Streptomyces collinus: one gene and its partner. The protein of the gene in region 2 interacts with the protein of the main gene of each other region in a pairwise test. Links are inferred from orthologs where the notes say so. Each region holds a gene or a part of one and is shown on either strand. Other genes may lie near its edges.

The links.
Region 1: the proteins of rlmN (region 2) and ftsZ interact in binary tests that used the Escherichia coli proteins (3 or more experiments, as listed by UniProt). The link is inferred for Streptomyces collinus from one-to-one orthologs.

The regions. Positions count from the first base shown.
Region 1 is NZ_CP133771.1:2,305,567-2,315,706, reverse strand. What follows is about bases 2,234-5,130. They hold ftsZ (cell division protein FtsZ), read left to right. Parts: upstream 2,234-3,033; coding sequence 3,034-4,227; downstream 4,228-5,130. Other genes in these bases: RFN52_RS10385 (YggS family pyridoxal phosphate-dependent enzyme), read left to right, coding at 4,976-5,130; pgeF (peptidoglycan editing factor PgeF), read left to right, coding at 4,238-4,969; RFN52_RS10400 (cell division protein FtsQ/DivIB), read left to right, coding at 2,234-2,745. Outside these bases: putative lipid II flippase FtsW, read left to right, coding at 1-820; murG (undecaprenyldiphospho-muramoylpentapeptide beta-N-acetylglucosaminyltransferase), read left to right, coding at 827-1,924; more of RFN52_RS10400, read left to right, coding at 1,951-2,233; more of RFN52_RS10385, read left to right, coding at 5,131-5,695; RFN52_RS10380 (cell division protein SepF), read left to right, coding at 5,825-6,466; RFN52_RS10375 (YggT family protein), read left to right, coding at 6,527-6,811; RFN52_RS10370 (DivIVA domain-containing protein), read left to right, coding at 6,868-7,992; ileS (isoleucine--tRNA ligase), read right to left, coding at 8,168-10,140. UniProt on the Escherichia coli protein: Essential cell division protein that forms a contractile ring structure (Z ring) at the future cell division site. The regulation of the ring assembly controls the timing and the location of cell division.
Region 2 is NZ_CP133771.1:6,345,720-6,355,793, reverse strand. What follows is about bases 5,012-7,842. They hold rlmN (dual-specificity RNA methyltransferase RlmN), read right to left. Parts: upstream 7,065-7,842; coding sequence 5,958-7,064; downstream 5,012-5,957. Other genes in these bases: RFN52_RS29110 (thiamine ABC transporter substrate-binding protein), read right to left, coding at 5,012-5,702. In the rest of the region: RFN52_RS29135 (LOG family protein), read left to right, coding at 1-289; RFN52_RS29130 (LAETG motif-containing sortase-dependent surface protein), read left to right, coding at 436-1,125; RFN52_RS29125 (maleylpyruvate isomerase family mycothiol-dependent enzyme), read right to left, coding at 1,187-1,981; RFN52_RS29120 (ABC transporter ATP-binding protein), read right to left, coding at 2,006-3,025; RFN52_RS29115 (ABC transporter permease), read right to left, coding at 3,025-4,689; more of RFN52_RS29110, read right to left, coding at 4,665-5,011; RFN52_RS29100 (hypothetical protein), read left to right, coding at 8,019-8,420; RFN52_RS29095 (DUF7660 family protein), read right to left, coding at 8,627-9,196; RFN52_RS29090 (DoxX family protein), read right to left, coding at 9,436-9,822; RFN52_RS29085 (carboxymuconolactone decarboxylase family protein), read left to right, coding at 9,999-10,074.

The DNA of each region.
Region 1 (10,140 bases), 4.0 Mb from region 2 along the record:
GCACATGCTCGTGCCGCTGGTGCCGGCCGCGTTCATGCTGCTCGGCCTGATCATGATCGGCGGCGACATGGGCACCGCGATCATCCTCACGGCCATCCTGTTCGGCCTGCTCTGGCTGGCAGGCGCCCCTACGCGGCTGTTCGCCGGGGTGCTGTCGATCGCCGCCGTCCTCGGCCTGATCCTCATCAAGACCAGCCCCAACCGCATGGCCCGGCTGCAGTGCCTGGGCGCCACCGAACCCCAGTCGGGGCCCGTCGACTGCTGGCAGGCCGTGCACGGGATCTATGCCCTCGCCTCCGGCGGAATCTTCGGTTCCGGGCTGGGTGCGAGTGTGGAGAAATGGGGCCAACTCCCCGAAGCCCACACCGACTTCATCTTCGCCGTCACCGGTGAGGAACTGGGCCTGGCGGGGACGCTGTCGGTACTCGCCCTCTTCGCGGCTCTAGGCTATGCGGGTATCCGCGTGGCCGGACGCACGGAGGACCCCTTCGTGAGGTATGCCGCGGGAGGCGTGACCACCTGGATCACGGCCCAGGCCGTGATCAACATCGGTGCGGTGCTCGGTCTGCTGCCGATCGCCGGAGTCCCCCTCCCGCTGTTCTCCTACGGGGGATCCGCCCTGTTGCCGACCATGTTCGCCATCGGGTTGCTGATCGCCTTCGCGCGTGAGGACCCCGCTGCGCGGATGGCGCTTGCGATGCGGCAACCCCGCTTTGGTAGAAAGCGGGGGGCGGGGGGCACCGGTTCCGGTCGGAGTCCCCGGAGATGGAACACGATGCGACGGCGTGCCTCGGCGGCGCGCTCGTCCGGAGAGCGGTGAATTTCGGTGCATGTCGTACTCGCCGGCGGAGGAACCGCGGGCCACATCGAGCCCGCGCTCGCCCTCGCGGACGCCCTGCGCAGGCAGGACCCGAGCGTGGGCATCACGGCCCTGGGCACGGAGCGCGGCCTGGAGACCCGTCTCGTACCCGAGCGCGGGTACGAACTCGCGCTGATCCCCGCCGTTCCGCTGCCGCGCAAGCCCACCCCCGAACTGATCACCGTCCCGGGCCGGCTGCGCGGCACGATCAAGGCGACCGAGCAGATCCTGGAGCGCACCAGGGCCGACGCCGTGGTCGGCTTCGGCGGCTACGTCGCCCTGCCCGGCTACCTCGCGGCCAAGCGCCTGGGCGTGCCGATCGTGATCCACGAGGCCAACGCCCGCCCGGGCCTGGCCAACAAGATCGGCTCGCGGTACGCCAGCCAGGTCGCCGTCTCCACGCCCGACAGCAAGCTGCGGGGAGCCCGCTACATCGGCATCCCACTGCGCCGCTCCATCGCCACGCTCGACCGGGCCGCCGTACGCCCCGAGGCCCGGGCCGCGTTCGGGCTCGACCCGAACCTGCCCACGCTGCTGGTCACCGGCGGCTCGCAGGGCGCCCGCCGCCTCAACGAGGTCGTCCAGCAGGTCGCGCCCTGGCTCCAGCAGGCCGGGATCCAGATCCTGCACGCGGTCGGCCCGAAGAACGAGCTGCCGCAGGTCCACCAGATGCCGGGAATGCCCCCCTACATCCCGGTAAGTTATCTGGACCGGATGGACCTCGCGTACGCCGCGGCCGACATGATGCTCTGCCGTGCGGGCGCGATGACCGTCGCCGAACTCTCCGCCGTCGGGCTCCCGGCCGCCTATGTCCCGCTGCCCATCGGCAACGGCGAACAGCGGCTCAATGCCCAGCCGGTGGTCAAGGCCGGCGGCGGACTGCTGGTCGACGACGCGGAGCTGACCCCCGAGTGGGTCCAGCAGAACGTCCTGCCCGTGCTCGCCGACCCGCACCGGCTGTACCAGATGTCCCGCAGTGCCGCCGAGTTCGGCCGCCGGGACGCCGACGAGCTGCTCGTCGGCATGGTGTACGAGGCGATCGCCGCCAGTCGTGCACACCGATAGGACTGTATGACGGAAGGCAGGGGAGCGTGGCCGGATCGACCACCGCCGAACGCGGTGAACGCCAGCAGGAGTCGTCCGGCCCGCCGCCCCGCCTGCGGTCGAGGCGGGCCAGGCTCCGCGCGATCGTCCTCCTGGGCCTCGCCCTGGTCTTCCTCGGCATCCCGACGGTCTGGCTCTTCTACGGCTCCGACTGGCTGCGCGCCGAGCAGGTCTCCGTGTCCGGCACCCGGGTTCTGACGCCCGCTCAGGTCGAGTCCGCCGCGGAGGTTCCACTCGGGAAGCCGCTGATTTCCGTCGACACCGGTGCGATCGAGACACGATTGCGCCGGAAATTGCCCCGAATCGACGCGGTTGACGTGGTCCGTTCCTGGCCTCATGGAATCGACCTGAAAGTGGTGGAGCGGACTCCGGTTCTGATTGTCCACAAGGGTGAAAAGTTCGTCGAAGTGGACGATGAAGGTGTCCGCTTCGCCACGGTTTCTGAAGCCCCGAAAGGCGTCCCCGCGCTGGAATTGACGCTCTCCCGGTCCAGCTCCGCCGCCGCGAGCCTGCGCCGCTTCGGCGAGTCCCGGCTGGTGCGCGAGGCGGTCCGTGTCGCCCGCGCGGTTCCGGCCGCCGTCGCGCGCGAGACACGGACCGTCAAGGTCCGTTCCTACGACGACATCTCGCTGGAGTTGAGGGACGGCCGCACGGTCGTCTGGGGGAGCAGCGAGAAGGGCGCCGCGAAGGCCCGTACCCTCACCGCCCTGATGAAAGCAACGCCCGATGCGGGGTACTTCGACGTGAGTGTGCCCACCGCCCCGGCGTCATCGCGGAGTTGACGCACATCAGCGCAGGCCAGCACCCTGGTTGGGCAGTGCTACGGCTGATCACATAGGGTGAAAAGAAAAACGGGAGGTTCGGCGTGTTCGTTGAACGTGCGCCACTTGTCGACTTAGTGTCCTGTTCAGAAGACTCCAAGGAACAGACACACTGGTAACCCTAAACTTCAGGGTTAGGGTTCGGGTCGGCGATACGGACCGTCCCATTCGGCATCAGTCGTCGGGTCGCGGGGCGCAAGGCGTCACGCTGATCCGTCGACACGTAACTCGAGGCGAGAGGCCTTCGACGTGGCAGCACCGCAGAACTACCTCGCAGTCATCAAAGTCATCGGTGTCGGCGGCGGTGGTGTCAATGCCATCAACCGGATGATCGAGGTCGGTCTCAAGGGCGTCGAGTTCATCGCCATCAACACCGACGCGCAAGCTCTGTTGATGAGCGACGCCGACGTCAAGCTGGACGTCGGCCGTGAACTCACCCGCGGACTCGGCGCCGGAGCCAACCCGGCCGTCGGCCGCAAGGCCGCCGAGGACCACCGTGAGGAGATCGAGGAGGTCCTCAAGGGGGCCGACATGGTCTTCGTGACAGCCGGTGAAGGCGGCGGCACCGGCACCGGCGGCGCGCCCGTCGTGGCCAACATCGCCCGCTCGCTCGGTGCCCTCACCATCGGTGTGGTCACGCGTCCGTTCACCTTCGAGGGACGGCGCCGCGCGAACCAGGCCGAGGACGGCATCGCCGAACTCCGCGAAGAGGTCGACACCCTCATCGTCATCCCGAACGACCGGCTGCTGTCCATCTCGGACCGCCAGGTCTCGGTGCTGGACGCCTTCAAGTCGGCCGACCAGGTCCTGCTCTCCGGTGTCCAGGGCATCACCGACCTCATCACCACCCCGGGCCTCATCAACCTCGACTTCGCCGACGTCAAGTCGGTCATGTCCGAGGCCGGCTCGGCCCTGATGGGCATCGGCTCGGCCCGCGGCGACGACCGCGCGGTGGCCGCCGCCGAGATGGCGATCTCCTCGCCGCTGCTGGAGGCGTCCATCGACGGCGCCCGCGGTGTCCTGCTCTCCATCTCCGGCGGCTCCGACCTCGGTCTGTTCGAGATCAACGAGGCCGCCCAGCTGGTGAGCGAGGCCGCGCACCCCGAAGCCAACATCATCTTCGGCGCGGTGATCGACGACGCCCTAGGCGACGAGGTCCGGGTCACCGTGATCGCGGCCGGCTTCGACGGCGGCCAGCCGCCCGCCAAGCGGGACAACGTCCTCGGCTCCTCCTCGGCCAAGCGCGAGGAGCCGGCCCCGGCGCGGCAGACCGAGAGCCGCCCGTCCTTCGGATCGCTCGGCAGCGTGACCCCGAAGGAGGACCCGGAGCCCGCTCCGGAGCCGGTCAAGGACATCCCGGTCGCGCCGCCGGTCACGCCGGCGCCGCGGACCTACTCGGACAGCGCGGCCGAGGAACTGGACGTACCGGACTTCCTCAAGTGATCCTTCAGTCGTGATAGGACAGCGCGAAAGCGCGAGCGGCGCGCACTTCGGCTTCACCGACCGGTGGGGCGGGGTGAGCGCCGCTCCGTATGAGGAGCTCAACCTCGGCGGAGCGGTCGGCGACGACCCCGACGCCGTACGCACCAACCGGGACCTGGCCGCGGGGTCCCTCGGCATCGAGCCGGACCGGGTCGTCTGGATGAACCAGGTGCACGGCGCCGACGTCGCGGTGGTGGACGGACCGTGGGGATCTTCGGACCCGGTCCCGTCGGTCGACGCGATCGTCACCACGCGCCGGGGGCTCGCCCTCGCCGTGCTCACCGCCGACTGCGTGCCGGTGCTGATGGCCGATCCCGTCGCCGGTGTCGCCGCCGCGGCCCACGCGGGCCGGCCCGGCATGATCGCCGGAGTGGTCCCGGCCGCGCTGCGAGCGATGACGGACCTGGGCGCCGAGCCCTCCCGGATCGTCGCCCGCACCGGGCCCACCGTCTGCGGCCGGTGTTACGAAGTGCCCGAGGCGATGCGCGCCGAGGTGTCCGCCGTCGAGCCGGCGGCGTACGCCGACACGAGTTGGGGCACACCGGCGGTCGACGTGAGCGCCGGAGTGCACGCCCAGCTGGATCGGCTCGGGGTGCGCGACCGGGAGCAGTCGCCGGTGTGCACGCTGGAGTCGCGCGATCACTTCTCGTACCGCCGCGACCGCACCACCGGTCGGCTCGCGGGTTATGTGTGGCTGGACTGATAGGGCATGACGGACCGTAAGGACGAACTCGCCGCGAATCTGGCGAAAGTGGAACGGCGCATCGCCGACGCGTGCGCCACGGCTGGGCGGGCGCGCGACGAGGTGACCCTCATCGTGGTCACCAAGACCTATCCCGCGAGTGATGTGCGGATCCTCGCCGAACTCGGCGTGCGGCACGTCGCCGAGAACCGCGACCAGGACGCGGCCCCCAAGGCCGAGGCCTGCTCGGATCTGCCGCTCACCTGGCACTTCGTGGGTCAACTCCAGACCAACAAGGTGCGATCGGTGGTCGGTTACGCGGATTTCGTGCAGTCCGTCGACCGTTCCAAGCTCGTCACAGCTCTGTCGAAGGAGGCCGTCCGGGCCGGGCGCGATGTGGGGTGTCTGCTTCAGGTGGCACTCGACGCCGATGAGAGCGGCCGGGGCGAGCGGGGCGGGACCGGGCCCGGCGGAATCGGGGAGTTGGCCGATCTCGTTGCCGGGTCCCCGGGTCTGCGGCTCGACGGACTGATGACCGTCGCGCCGCTCACGGGGGAGTACGCGGGACGCGAACAGGAGGCCTTCGAGCGGCTGATGGTTTTGTCGACCGACCTGCGCCGGAGTCATCCGGCTGCCACCATGGTCTCGGCAGGGATGAGTACGGACCTCGAACAGGCCGTGGCGGCCGGAGCGACACATGTGCGCGTCGGCAGCGCGGTACTCGGAGTCCGCCCCAGGCTCGGGTAACGTCGCCAAGAAGTCGGACCACAGCAGAAAATATGGTCATTGCCGCCGAAAGGCGGATTCAAGGACCTCGTGGATCGCGGGCACTTGGCAGTCGTCAGCCGATCCACCACAGAGCGGAGGACTCAGAGCATGGCCGGCGCGATGCGCAAGATGGCGGTCTACCTCGGCCTCGTGGAGGACGATGGGTACGACGGCCGCGGATTCGACCCCGACGACGACTTCGAACCCGAACTGGACCCGGAGCCCGAGCGGGACCACCGACGGCACGAGCCGTCCCACCAGCCGCACGTCTCACATCAGCCCCAAAGGGACGAAGAGGTACGAGTCGTACAGCCGTCCGCGCCCCGCGAACAGGCCGCCCGCTCCGCTTCGCTCCCCGCGGAATCCAGCCGCCCGGCGCGCATCGCGCCCGTGGCATCCATCACACAAGAACGCGCAAGTCTGGAGAAGAACGCACCGGTGATCATGCCCAAGGTCGTGTCCGAACGAGAGCCTTACCGGATCACCACGCTTCACCCACGGACCTACAACGAGGCCCGTACCATCGGGGAACACTTCCGTGAAGGCACCCCGGTGATCATGAATCTGACTGAGATGGATGACACAGATGCAAAGCGACTTGTCGACTTTGCCGCCGGTCTGGTGTTTGGTCTTCACGGCAGTATCGAGCGGGTGACGCAGAAGGTGTTCCTGTTGTCGCCTGCTAACGTCGATGTCACGGCGGAGGACAAGGCCCGCATCGCAGAGGGCGGGTTCTTCAACCAGAGCTGAGACGCACCACCGGAAACAGCAGTACCGAGCAGGGCACAGGGGAGAGGGAAGCAAGAGGTCATGAGCGTGGTTCTGGATGTCGTCTACATCGCGCTGATGTGCTTCCTCATCGTGCTCATCTTCCGGTTGGTCATGGACTATGTCTTCCAGTTCGCCCGCTCATGGCAACCCGGCAAGGCGATGGTGGTCGTTCTGGAGGCCACCTACACTGTCACTGATCCACCGCTCAAGCTTCTGCGGCGGGTCATTCCGCCGCTGCGTCTCGGGGGCGTGGCGCTAGACCTGTCCTTCTTCGTACTGATGATCATCGTCTACATCCTGATCTCGATCGTGAGCCGGCTGTGATGAGCGATGTGACCTACCGTCTTGCCGAATGCCGACGACTACGTTGAGGTGAAGAGATGCCGTTGACCCCCGAGGACGTGCGGAACAAGCAGTTCACGACCGTCCGCCTCCGAGAAGGCTATGACGAGGACGAGGTCGATGCCTTCCTCGATGAGGTCGAAGCCGAACTGACCCGCCTACTCCGTGAGAACGAGGACCTGCGCGCCAAACTGGCCGCGGCCACGCGCGCTGCTGCGCAGAACCAGCAGAACATGCGCAAGCCTCCGGAGCCGCAGCAGGATCAGCAGCAACAGCAGCAGCAGGGTATGCGCGGTCCGGGTGGTCCTGTCCCCGCCGGCATATCGGGCCCGCCGCAGCAGCAGATGGGTGGCCCCATGGGTGGTCCGCCCCAGCTGCCGAGCGGTGCCCCGCAGCTGCCCGCCGGTCCCGGCGGTCAGGGTGGACCCCAGGGTCCCGGTCCGATGGGCCAGGGTCCGGGTCCGATGGGCCAGCCCCCGATGCAGCAGCAGATGGGCGGCCCCATGGGCGGCCCCGGCCCCATGGGCGGCCCGATGGGCGGCCCCGGTCAGGGAGGCCCCGGTGGCGACAGCGCCGCCCGTGTCCTCTCGCTGGCCCAGCAGACCGCCGACCAGGCGATCGCCGAGGCCCGTTCCGAGGCCAACAAGATCGTCGGCGAGGCGCGTTCGCGTGCCGAGGGTCTGGAGCGTGACGCCCGTGCCAAGGCCGACGCCCTGGAGCGGGACGCGCAGGAGAAGCACCGCGTCGCGATGGGCTCCCTGGAGTCCGCCCGCGCCACGCTGGAGCGCAAGGTCGAGGACCTGCGCGGCTTCGAGCGCGAGTACCGCACGCGCCTGAAGTCGTACCTGGAGTCGCAGCTGCGCCAGCTGGAGACCCAGGCCGACGACTCGCTGGCCCCGCCGCGCACTCCGGCGGCCGCGTCCCTCCCGCCGTCCCCGGCGCCCTCCATGGCTCCGGCCGGCGCGAGCGCCCCGTCCTACGGCGGCGGCAACCCGACGATGGGCGGCGCTCCCGGCCCGGCTGCTCCGTCCTACGGCGGCCAGCAGCAGATGTCGCCGGCGATGACCCAGCCGATGGCGCCGGTACGCCCGCAGGGCCCGTCGCCGATGGGCCAGGCGCCCTCGCCCATGCGGGGCTTCCTGATCGACGAGGATGACAACTGACGGCCTGATGGCCAGTAGTACGGCATAGACGTCGGCAGCGTTCAGGGCGGGGCCCCGGGTATGAACCCGGGGCCCCGCCCTTTTGCCACGCGCGTTCGTGCGTACGCAACGCCGAAGGCCCGGTCCCGCCAAGATCTTTGGCGGGACCGGGCCTTCGGGCTGTTCGGCCTGTGGGTTACGCCTTGCGCAGGCGGAACGTGAGGGTGAGGCCCTCGTCCGTGAACGGGGCGCCGTAGCCGCTGTCCGCCTCGCCCTGGGCGAAGTCGGCCGCCAGCACCTCGTCGGCGATCAGACCGGCGTGGTCGGTCAGGGCCGCCGCCGTCGCCTGGTCCATGGCCGTCCAGCGCAGTGCGATGCGGTCGGCCACGTCGAGGCCGCTGTTCTTGCGGGCCTCCTGGATCAGGCGGATCGCGTCACGGGCCAGGCCCGCACGGCGGAGCTCCTCGGTGATCTCCAGGTCCAGCGCGACCGTCGCGCCCGAGTCGGAGGCCACCGACCAGCCCTCGCGGGGGGTCTCCGTGATGATGACCTCGTCCGGAGCCAGCGTGATGGTCTCACCGTCGACCTCGACCGACGCCGTGCCCTCGCGCAGGGCCAGCGACAGGGCGGCCGCGTCCGCGTTCGCGACGGCCTTGGCCACGTCCTGGACGCGCTTGCCGAACCGCTTGCCCAGCGCGCGGAAGTTGGCCTTCGCCGTGGTGTCGACCAGGCTGCCGCCGACCTCGCTCAGCGTCGCCAGCGACTCGACGTTCAGCTCCTCCGTGATCTGCGTGCGCAGTTCGGAGTCCAGCGTCTCGAAGCCCGTCGCCGCGATCAGCGCGCGGGACAGCGGCTGGCGCGTCTTGACGCCCGACTCCGCGCGCGTGGCACGGCCCAGCTCCACCAGGCGGCGCACCAGCACCATCTGCCTCGACAGCTCCGGGTCGATGGCGGTGAGGTCCGCCTCCGGCCAGGACGACAGGTGGACCGACTCCGGAGCGCCCGGGGTGACCGGGACGATCAGGTCCTGCCAGACCCGCTCGGTGATGAACGGGGTCAGTGGGGACATCAGCTGCGTGACCGTCTCGACGACCTCGTGCAGCGTGCGCAGGGCGGCCTTGTCGCCCTGCCAGAAGCGGCGACGCGAGCGGCGCACGTACCAGTTGGACAGGTCGTCGACGAACGCGGACAGCAGCTTGCCGGCGCGCTGGGTGTCGTAGGCGTCCAGCGCCTGGGTGACCTGGTCGGTGAGGGCGTGCAGTTCGGACAGCAGCCAGCGGTCCAGGACCGGGCGGTCGGCCGGGGCCGGGTCGGCCTCGGACGGGGCCCAGTCCGACGTACGGGCGTACAGGGCCTGGAAGGCGACCGTGTTCCAGTACGTCAGGAGCGTCTTGCGGACGACCTCCTGGATCGTGCCGTGGCCCACGCGACGGGCCGCCCACGGGGAGCCGCCGGCCGCCATGAACCAGCGGACCGCGTCGGCGCCGTGCCGGTCCATGAGCGGGATCGGGTCCAGGGTGTTGCCCAGGTGCTTGGACATCTTGCGGCCGTCCTCGGCGAGGATGTGGCCGAGGCAGACGACGTTCTCGTACGACGACTTGCCGAAGACCAGCGTGCCGACCGCCATCAGCGTGTAGAACCAGCCGCGGGTCTGGTCGATGGCCTCGCAGATGAACTGCGCCGGGTAGCGGGCCTCGAACAGCTCCTTGTTCTTGTACGGGTAGCCCCACTGCGCGAACGGCATCGAACCCGAGTCGTACCAGGCGTCGATCACCTCGGGCACGCGCGTGGCCGTCTTTCCGCAGCCGCCCTGCGGGCAGGCGAAGGTGACGTCGTCGATGAACGGGCGGTGCGGGTCCAGGCCCGACTGGTCCGTGCCGGTCAGCTCGGACAGCTCCGCGAGGGATCCGGCGCAGGTGAGGTGGTCGTCCTCGCAGCGCCAGATGGGCAGCGGGGTACCCCAGTAGCGGTTGCGGGACAGGGCCCAGTCGATGTTGTTGTTCAGCCAGTCTCCGTACCGGCCGTTCTTGACCGTGTCCGGGAACCAGTTGGTGCCCTCGTTCTCCGCGAGGAGGCGGTCCTTGATCTCCGTGGTGCGGATGTACCAGGAGGGCTGCGCGTAGTAGAGCAGCGCGGTGTGGCAGCGCCAGCAGTGCGGGTAGCTGTGCT
Region 2 (10,074 bases):
CGCCACCCGCGAGGACGGCCTGCTGGCCCGGTCCAACGCGGGTGTGGTCTTCCTGCCGGGCGCCGCGGGGACGCTGCAGGAGATCTTCGACAACGCGACGCCCAACTACTACGAGTCGCGCGGCGAGCCGACGCCGATGGTGCTGGTGAACCGCGTGCACTGGACGGAGAAGCTGCCCGCGTGGCCGCTGCTCCGGTCGCTGGCCCAGGGCCGCTCGATGGAGGCGCGGATCGCGCTGGTGGACCGGATCGAGGAGGCGCCGGAGGCGTTGAAACGTCTCGGCGGTTAATAAGACGGCAAAGCAAGTGCTTGCAGCCTGCATATGCGTTGACACTACTTATGCGACGCTTATAGACCTGAGAGCCTCCCGGTAGTGCTGATGTCCAGTCAACACTGCCTCAGCCCCCCGCTTTAGCAATCCTGTAAAGGACAAACGTGGCAGTTCTGTCCGTATCCCGCCGCGCACGTGCCGTGCGCGTCCTCGGTGTCGTCTCCGCCTCGGCCGCGCTCGCGCTCGGCACCGCCGGCAACGCGCTCGCCTGCGACATCAGCGAGTTCTCCGCCGAGGCGAAGTGCGACGGTGACAAGGGCGTCATCACCGTCACCGACGTCGACCCCGCCGGCATCCCGGCCACGGTCACCGTGTACCTGCAGAACAACGGCGCCGACGCGAAGAAGGTCGGTACGCAGGTGGTCAAGGGCTCGCGCGAAGGCACCACCATCACCTTCGCCGAGGCCTGGCAGCCGAACGCCGAGTACCGCGTCCACGTCAAGGCCGCTCGTTACGTCGACGAGGACATCAAGCCGAACCTCGTCACCCCGGCCACGGCCTGCCAGAAGGAGGAGGAGCCCCCGGCTTCGACTCCCCCGGCGACGCCGACCCCGTCGGCCTCCCCCTCCAAGCCCGCCGAGGAGAGCGAGAGCCCGGCTCCGGAGCCGTCGGAAAGCCAGAGCAGTTCCCCCGCGGGCAACGTGCCCGCCCCGGCCGGTGACTCCAACCTCGCTGAGACCGGTGCCGACTCCAACACCGGCATCATCGCCGGCATCGCGGCGGCCCTGGTCGTCGTCGGTGGCGGTGCGGTGTTCTTCGGCATGCGCCGTCGCGGGGCGAACAGCGACAGCTGACGCCCGCGGCACACCCATTGATGTGGCCCGTCCCCCGACCGGGGGCGGGCCACGTCCCGTCTCAGAAGGTGGCCCGCTCCAGCCAGAACTCCAGCAACTCCCGCTCGCCCAGGACCTCCAGCTCCTTGGCGTCGAGCGGCAGCCGGCGGTAGAACGCGAGCAGCACGAAGGTGAGCGGCCCGCGCAGCGCGACCGTGGCCTTCTCGTGGCCCCGGCGCCAGCGGACACCGTCCTCGGTGAGCTCGACGACCCACTCGGCGTTCAGGTCCGGCCCGGTGTCGGTGGCGTGCAGATGGATGCTGCTGCCCGGGCCGACCAGCTCCCTCACCACGTCCCGCGGCTCCGTCCGCTGCACGTGCTCCACGATCTGGAGCCATTCGTCGATCGTGTCGGCGGCGACCTCGGGCGCGACGTCGTAGGGCAGCCCGGCGGCGAGGGCGGCGTCGGCGCGGTGCACGGTGATCTCGTGCGTCATCCTGCGGGCCCAGAACCCGGAGCTCTGTATCCCGGCCCAGCCCCACACCTTCGCGTCCGGTCCGGCCTCCCGGAGCGTGGCGACGATCTGCTCGCCCGTCTCCGCCAGCCAGGCGTCCAGTGCGGCGGCGTCACCGACGGCCTCGGGACCGGCCACGCCGGGCACCTGCTCCTCGGGCACCTCCTCCGCGGCCCGGGTCCGCACCATCAGCTCCGCCCAGCGCAGCGCGCCGCCCGTGTGCCGGACGAGTTCCTCCAGCGACCAGTCGGGGCAGGTGGGCACGGTGCCGGACAGGTCTGCCCCGGAGGTCACCACCTGCCGCAACAGGGCGATCTGATGGGCGATTTCGTCGCAGTAGCGGTCGTGCGCGAGTGGCGTCATGCCTCGCACCCTAGGCGGGGACGATCAGCCGAGCACCACGATTTCCGCCGCGTCGAACTCCACGCCCACCTCGTCCCCGACCTCCGGTGCCGCCCGCAGCGCGCACGCCGCCTCCAGGCGCGGTGCGCCCTCGGGCTGGAGGCGCACGGCGACATGCGTGCCCCGGAAGGTACGCGCGGCCACCGTGCAGCGCAGGCCCGAGTCCGCGGGCACCAGGTGCACCCCGGCCGGCCGCACCAGCAGGGTCCGGGTGCCCTGCGGGGCGCCCTCCGGCACCGGCACCTTGCCCCAGGGCGTGTCCGCGGCCTCCGCCCCGACCGTCGCCTCGACCACGTTCTCGAACCCGAGGAAGCGGGCGACGAACGCGTCGGCGGGCCGCTGCCACACCTCAAGAGGCGTACCGGACTGGGCGATCCGCCCATCCCGCATCACCACGACCCGGTCGGCCAGCGCGAAGGCCTCCCCCTGGTCGTGGGTCACGGCGAGCACGGTCGTGCCCAACCGGCCGAACAGCTCCCTCAGTTCGACGACCAGCCGCTCCCGCAGCGACCGGTCGAGCTGTCCGAGCGGCTCGTCCAGCATCAGCAGCCGCGGGCTCGGCGCGAGGGCCCGGGCCAGTGCCACCCGCTGCTGCTCCCCGCCGGACAGCATCGCGACGGCCCGGCGGCCCGCGCCCGGCAGCCCCACCAGGTCCAGCAACTCCCCTACCCGCTCGGCCTGTTGCCGCTTCGGCCCGCCGTGCATCCGCAGCCCGAAGGCGACGTTCCCGGCCACGTCCCGCTGCGGGAACAGCTGGTGGTCCTGGAACATCAGCCCGACACCGCGCCTGTGCGCGGGCACGCCCGCCTGGTCGCGTCCGTCGAGCACCACCTGCCCGGAGTCCAGGGGCTGTAGCCCGGCCACCGCCCGCAGCAGGGTCGACTTGCCGCTGCCGCTGGGCCCGAGCACACACACGATCTCGTGCTCGGCGACCTCCAGATCGACGGCGTCCAGCACCGCCCGCCCGCCGAAGCGGACCGTCGCGGCGTGCAGAGCCAGCAGCATCAGAACTCCCCCGTCCGGTCCGTGCGAAGCCTCTCCAGCACCAGCAGGGCCACGGCGCACACCACCATCAGAATCGTCGAAAGGGCCATCGCCTGGCCGTAGTTGAGGTCACCGGGCCGCCCCAGCAGCCGGGCCACGGCCACCGGCAGCGTCGGGTTGTCGGGCCGTGCGATGAACACCGTCGCGCCGAACTCCCCGAGGGACACGGCGAAGGCGAACCCGGCCGCGATCAGCAGCGCCCGCCGCACCATCGGCAGGTCCACCTCCCGCCACACCCGCCAGGGCGAGGCCCCCAGCACCGAGGCCGCCTCCCGCAACCGGACGTCCACGGCCCGCAGCACGGGCAGCATGGTCCGCACGACGAACGGCACACCCACCAGGGCCTGCGCGAGCGGCACGAGGATCCAGGAGGACCGCAGATCCAGCGGCGGCTCGTCGAGGGAGATCAGAAACCCGAAGCCGACGGTCACAGCGGACACGCCGAGCGGCAGCATCAGCAGCGCGTCGAAGCCGCGCACGAACCGCCCGGCGTCCCGGCGGGTGAGCGCGGCCGCGGCGAGCCCGCCGATCACCACGGCGATGAGCGTGGCGGCGACGGCGTACGACAGGGAGTTGCCGATCGCCTCGATCGGCGGGACCAGGAAGACTCCGCCGTCCTCGCTGGTCAGTGCCCGGTAGTAGCCGAAGCCCGGCGCGCCCAGGGACCGCTGCACCAGCACGGCCGGCGGCAGCACGAGCAGCACGGCGACGGTGACGAGCACCCCGCCCAGCAGCGCCCACTGCCCCGCGCCACGCGGCCGGCGCGCGGTCACGGACGCGTCCACCAGCCGCAGCGCGGTCTCCCGCCGCCGCACGGTCCAGGCGTGCAGGGCGAGGATCGCCCCGACCGCGGCGAACTGGATCAGCGTCAGCACGGCCGCGGTGGACAGGTCGAAGATCTCGGACGTCTGCCGGTAGATCTCCACCTCCAGGGTGGAGAAGGTGGGCCCGCCGAGGATCTGCACGACACCGAAGGAGGTGAAGGTGAACAGGAAGACCATGAGCGCCGCGGCGGCCACGGCCGGGGCGAGGGCGGGGAGCGTCACCTGCCGCCATGCCTTCAGCTGGGACGCCCCGAGCATCCGTGCGGCCTCCTCCTGCCGCGGGTCGAGCTGCGCCCAGAGCCCGCCGACCGTCCGGACGACGACGGCATAGTTGAAGAAGACGTGCGCGAGCAGGATCGCCCACACAGTGGTGTCCAGGCGTACGCCCCACAGGTCGTCGAGCAGCCCGCCCCGCCCGACCAGCGCCAGAAAGGCCGTACCGACGACGACCGTCGGCAGCACGAACGGCACGGTCACGACCGCCCGCAGGACGTGCTTGCCCGGGAAGTCGAAACGCGCGAAGACATACGCGCCGGGAAGCGCGACGATCAGCGTGAGCGCGGTGGAGACCAGCGCCTGCCAGGTGGTGAACCACAGCACGTGCCGGACGTCGGACTGCGCCAGCACCTCCCCGATCCGCCCGAGGTGCCAGGTCCCGTCGGTCTTCAGACCGCGCGCGACGATCGCGGCGACGGGGTAGGCGAAGAAGACCGCGAAGAACGCGACGGGCGCGGCCAGCAGAGCGAACCGCGCCGCCGCGCCCCGCTTGCGCGCGACTACTTCAGTACGAGTGAGGTCCACGACTTGACCCACTGGTCACGGTGGTCAGCGATCTTCGCCGGGGCCATGGTCTCCGGGTCCTTCGCCTGCGGCCCGTACTTCACGAACTCCGGCGGCACCTGGGCGCCCTCGCGCACCGGGTACACGAACATGTTCATCGGCATGTCCTCCTGGAACCTCTCGCTGATGAGGAAGTCGAGGAGGGCCTTGCCGCCCTTGGTGTTCTTGGCGTTGCTGAGCAGCCCCGCGTACTCGACCTGCCGGAAGCAGGTGCCCTCGGCGACCCCGGTCGGGGCGGTGCTCGGCCTCGGGTCTGCGAAGACGACCTCGGCGGGCGGCGAGGAGGCGTACGACACGACGAGCGGCCGGTCGCCCTTGGCCTTCTTCCCGCCGGCCGAGCCGGAGAACTCCTCGTTGTAGGCCTGCTCCCAGCCGTCGACGACCTTCACGCCGTTGGCCTTGAGCTTCTTCCAGTAGCCCTCCCAGCCGTCGTCGCCGTACTGCGCGGCCGTGCCGAGCAGGAAGCCGAGGCCGGGCGAGGAGGCGGAGGCGTTCTCGGTCACCAGCAGGTTCTTGTACTGGGGCTCGACCAGGTCGTCGAAGCTCTTCGGCGGCTCCAGCTTGTGGTCGGCGAAGTACTTCTTGTCGTAGTTGACGCAGATGTCGCCGGTGTCGATGGGGGTGACGCGGTGCTCGTCCCGGTCGACCCGGTAATCGGCCTTGATCCGCTCGGACCCCTTCGCCTCGTACGACTGGAACAGGTCGTTGTCGAGGGCGCGGGACAGCAGGGTGTTGTCGACGCCGAAGAAGACGTCGCCCTGCGGGTTGTCCTTGGTCAGGATGGCCTTGTTCACGGCCTGCCCGGCGTCGCCGTCCTTGAGGACCCGGACCTTGTACCCGGACTGCTTCTCGAAGGCCGCGATGACGTCCTTGGACGCGGCCCACGAGTCGTGGCTGACGAGCGTCACGGTCTTGGAGTCGCCGGACCCCTGGCCGCCGTCGGACGACCCGCACGCGGCGAGCGTGCCGGCCATGCCGAGACCGACGACCGCCGCCGTCAGCCGCTTGGTGTTGTTGCCCACTGGATTCCTCCTGGAGTGACCAGGAGAAGACGCGGCCCCGCCCGGGACTTCCGGGGTCCCGGGCAGGGCGCAACAGCTCGAGTGATGACCGATCTCCCTACCCAGAATGACCTGGGCCAGGTTCGGAGGGTCTGCGGCCGTGTGCCGCACTCTCAGCGCTGTGGCGCTCCCCTGTCGGAATATGCAGATGTTCTTACGGCGGTCAGACTACCGTTCGGTGGCCGCGAGCTGACCACACGCCCCGTCGATCTCCTGACCACGGGTGTCCCGGATCGTCACCGGCACACCATGAGCGGCGATCGCCTCCACGAACGCCTTCTCGTCCTCGGGCCGGGAGGCGGTCCACTTGGAACCGGGCGTCGGGTTCAGCGGGATCAGGTTCACGTGCACGGGCTTGCCCTTGAGCAGCCGCCCGAGCCGGTCGCCCCGCCACGCCTGGTCGTTGATGTCCCGGATCAGCGCGTACTCGATGGACAGCCGGCGCCCGGACTTGGCGCTGTACTCGAAGCCGGCGTCCAGCACCTCCCGGACCTTCCAGCGGGTGTTCACCGGCACGAGGGTGTCGCGCAGCTCGTCGTCGGGGGCGTGCAGCGAGATGGCGAGGCGGCACTTGAAGCCCTCGTCGGCGAACCGGTGGATGGCCGGGACGAGACCGACGGTGGAGACGGTGATGCCGCGCTGGGACAGGCCGAGGCCGTCGGGTTCGGGGTCGGTGAGCCGGCGGATGGATCCGATGACCCGGTTGTAGTTGGCGAGCGGCTCGCCCATGCCCATGAAGACGATGTTGCTGAGCCGCGCGGGCCCGCCAGGGACCTCCCCGTCGCGCAGGGCCCGCATCCCGTCCACGATCTGGTGGACGATCTCGGCGGTGGACAGATTCCGGTCGAGCCCCGCCTGCCCGGTCGCACAGAACGGGCAGTTCATCCCGCACCCGGCCTGGGAGCTGATGCACATGGTCACCCGGTCCGGGTAGCGCATCAGGACGGACTCGACGAGCGTCCCGTCGAACAGCCGCCACAGCGTCTTGCGGGTGGTGCCCTGGTCGGTCGACAGATGCCGCACGACGGTCATCAGCTCGGGCAGCAGCGCCTCCTGCAGCCGCCCCCGGGCACCGGCCGGAATATCGGTCCACTGCTCCGGATCATGCGCGTACCGCGCGAAGTAGTGCTGCGAGAGCTGCTTGGCACGAAACGGCTTCTCCCCGACAGCGGCAACGGCCTCCTTGCGCTCGGCAGGAGTGAGATCGGCAAGATGCCGCGGCGGCTTCTTGGCTCCGCGGGGGGCGACGAAAGTGAGTTCTCCGGGCTTCGGCATAACCCTCCCAGTGTCGCAGATCAACTCGGCGGGCCCAGGCCAGAGCTGGGTGGGGACGGTCACCCGTGATCGCCGTCTGTCGTCGTTGGTCGGCCTCGCACGGCCCAGCGACGACCCAGGGGGCTCGGCGGTCGCGATCGCTGCCTTGTAAGCCTGGCGGCGTGAGGCGGGATACGTGGTTCGTTGCGGCAGCGGTGAGTCACCCCTGCGACTGGCGGCCCACGCCATGGTTGACCGCTGGATATGGCATGACCGGCGCCGACAGCGCATAGGCACTTGGTGCCATATTCGCAAACAAGCCACAACGTCAGCAAGCCGCAGATAGGATCTGAGTCCGCTATCGGCGAGGGAGTGCCGCTTGATTCTGCGCGAATTCTTGTACGTAGACACCGATAAGGTCCGGGCCATGCTCGCTCAGCTCGACGGCGGAGTGCCGGAAGAGGAACGAGAAACAAGCAGTCAGAAAAAGCGATACACGATAGGCCCGAGGAGCGTTGCTCAGCACTTGTAAGTCGCCGGAAATGAGCGCTACACGCAAAAATCTCTCGGCGACGCCATCTTCCCCACATTGGAATCGGCGTTGGAGTCGGAAGGCCTGCTCCGAGATATTTCAGAGGAGGCAGCAGATCCTTCCCAGTGGGATTCAGGGGACTTGGAGCGAATCGCACCGCCCGGTTCACTCGTGCGCATCACAGCAATGGGGTCACTCTTTGACACTCGGTACGCTGCTAGCGTTTTCTCAGCGTATGCTTCGGTCGCCCTCGGGCTACAGGGCATCGGGGGCGACCTCGCGGATGCACCTAAGAAGACTCCGCAAGGTAAGGGGAAGTCGGGACACCAGGGGCCTCGACCCAGGCCTGGCCAGGTGCAGCCGGAACGACAGCTAGAAGACGCCATCGTAGACTTCCAAGGCCCTGGCGGTTAGACGGCAATTCTCTCCGCTCGATTATCCGCATGGCCAGAGGAATCTTTGCGCCTGGACTACATATCAACCTCTCCCCGGTTGATTCGGGGAACGTGTTGATCGGGTCTCGGTTGCAAGAAGGGCGGCAGTATCTGGACACCGAGGCGGACATCCTCTTCGCGCGGTACGGAACGGAGCCACAAGAATGGACCCTTGTCGGTAGCGTGGGGAGCTACGCCCCCAAAGATACGACAGTTCCGGATTTCAATTTCTTCAACCCCGACGGGGCCGTAGATAGAGGGAAGTTCGCAGACAGCATCAATGGACTCATGAAGCATTTGGGAGGCATGGGATTTATCGACCTGCCCCAGCATCCCGGATTTTCGCTGATCCCTTTCGCTGTTTACCGTACAATTCCACGCAGTTCCAGCATCGTCGCTCTGCGCGAGTAACAGGCCGGCGGAGCGGCTTTGGGCTGGAGTTTCCATGGCTGAGTCAAGCGTCACCACCAGGTCCTGGAGCACCTGTTGGAAGATCGCGTACGCGGCCCCGGCCTGACCTGACGTAACGCTGACCTGCGGGTTCTCGGACCGTTCGCCGAAACCCCCCGCTGTTCCCCGTTGGCCGCTTCCTCATCGGGCACGCAAGGGGCACGGCGTCACTCGTAGAACCGCGCTGCGCTGAGGGCCCGTGCCATGAACGCCCAGTCGCCCTCAGGCGGGAGCTCCTGGCCGTGGTTCGCGTACCACCCTGGGGCATCGGCCACCCACGCTTCCAGAGCCTCCAGGAAGCTGCCCAGCGTCCCGTTCTCCCATTGGTCGCCGCTCGCTTCATAGTCCTGCCGAAGACGCCTCAGAAAGCCGCTTAGGGCTTCGCGGTCGCCAAGGCGCTCGTTAGGCTCCAGTGGGAGGGGCTCGCGCTCGTCTCCCCAGTCATCGAGTCTGAGCCTGACTTGGAAGTTGCGCTCCGCGTGATCGACCACGCTCCCACTGATAGCGAACCCCAGCGGGGGAGGGACGGTTCCGGGCGGTGAACCGAAGATCTCCGCCAGGCCCACCGCGTCGGGCACCCCGTCGATCTCTACGAACACGCCGAATGGCTGTCGGCCGATGACCTTGCCGGTCACGGCGGCGCCCACTGGCAGTGCGGTCACGGTTGCCGGCCAGGCCCGTCGTATGTCCTCGGGCGTCGGATCCCCCACACCGTTCGGCCACGTGTACTCCGTCATGCGCGCGTCCCCCGGTCATCGCGTACTTGGACCTCTGGCCTCATCCTTATCAGGTCGATCACAGGGGGCCGTCGACGTCGGTCAACCCAGCTTGCGCCTAAGAGCTGTCCCGTAAGTGATCTTGATTGCGATATCTCGGGTCGTGGCTGGCGTGAATACGGCAGCGGAGCCGTGCTGGAGTCCGTTCACCGGGGTGAGCCTGCGCGCCTTCGGCGACCGGTTCACGCCGACCTGGGTGGTCAGCCGGTGAAGGACTCGGGGCCGAAGCGGCCCCACGCCAGGAAGAGGGCTAGGGCGAGGTAGATCAGATCGCCCGCGATCGTCACTCTCTCGCCACGGCCAAGGCGCATGGTCAGCGCGCCGGCGAACAGCAGTACCAGTCCGGTTGCGGCCAGCGGCACCAGAACCGGCGCGATGTCGAGTGCGGCGGGCAGTATCAGGCCCGCCGCGGCCAGGAGCTCGACGGCGCCGATGGCCTTGAGGGCACCGGGGCTGAAGTCCTCGACCCATCGGGTGGCAGTGCCGCCCAAGGCGGCCAGCTTCTCCTTGGGCACGAACATCTTGGAGCTGCCGGTCAGGCAGACGGCGGCCATCAGTCCGGCGACCATCCAGAGTGCGAGGTTCATCATCAGCTCCTTGATCGAGGATTGCCTGCTTCCTCTGGGACGAGACAGCGCCCCCGCCTGTGACATCTCCGAACATCCGAGCTCGGGGAGACGTGGATCACATGCCTCCGTGTCACAGGGCGTCGGGCTGTCTCGTCCCAGGGGGTGTAGCCACCACGAGCACGGAGGAGAACGCAATGGACGCGCGACTGAACTACTTCGCCAGCCCGACCGCCGCCAAGGCCCTCAAGCACCTCATGTCGGCGGGCAAGA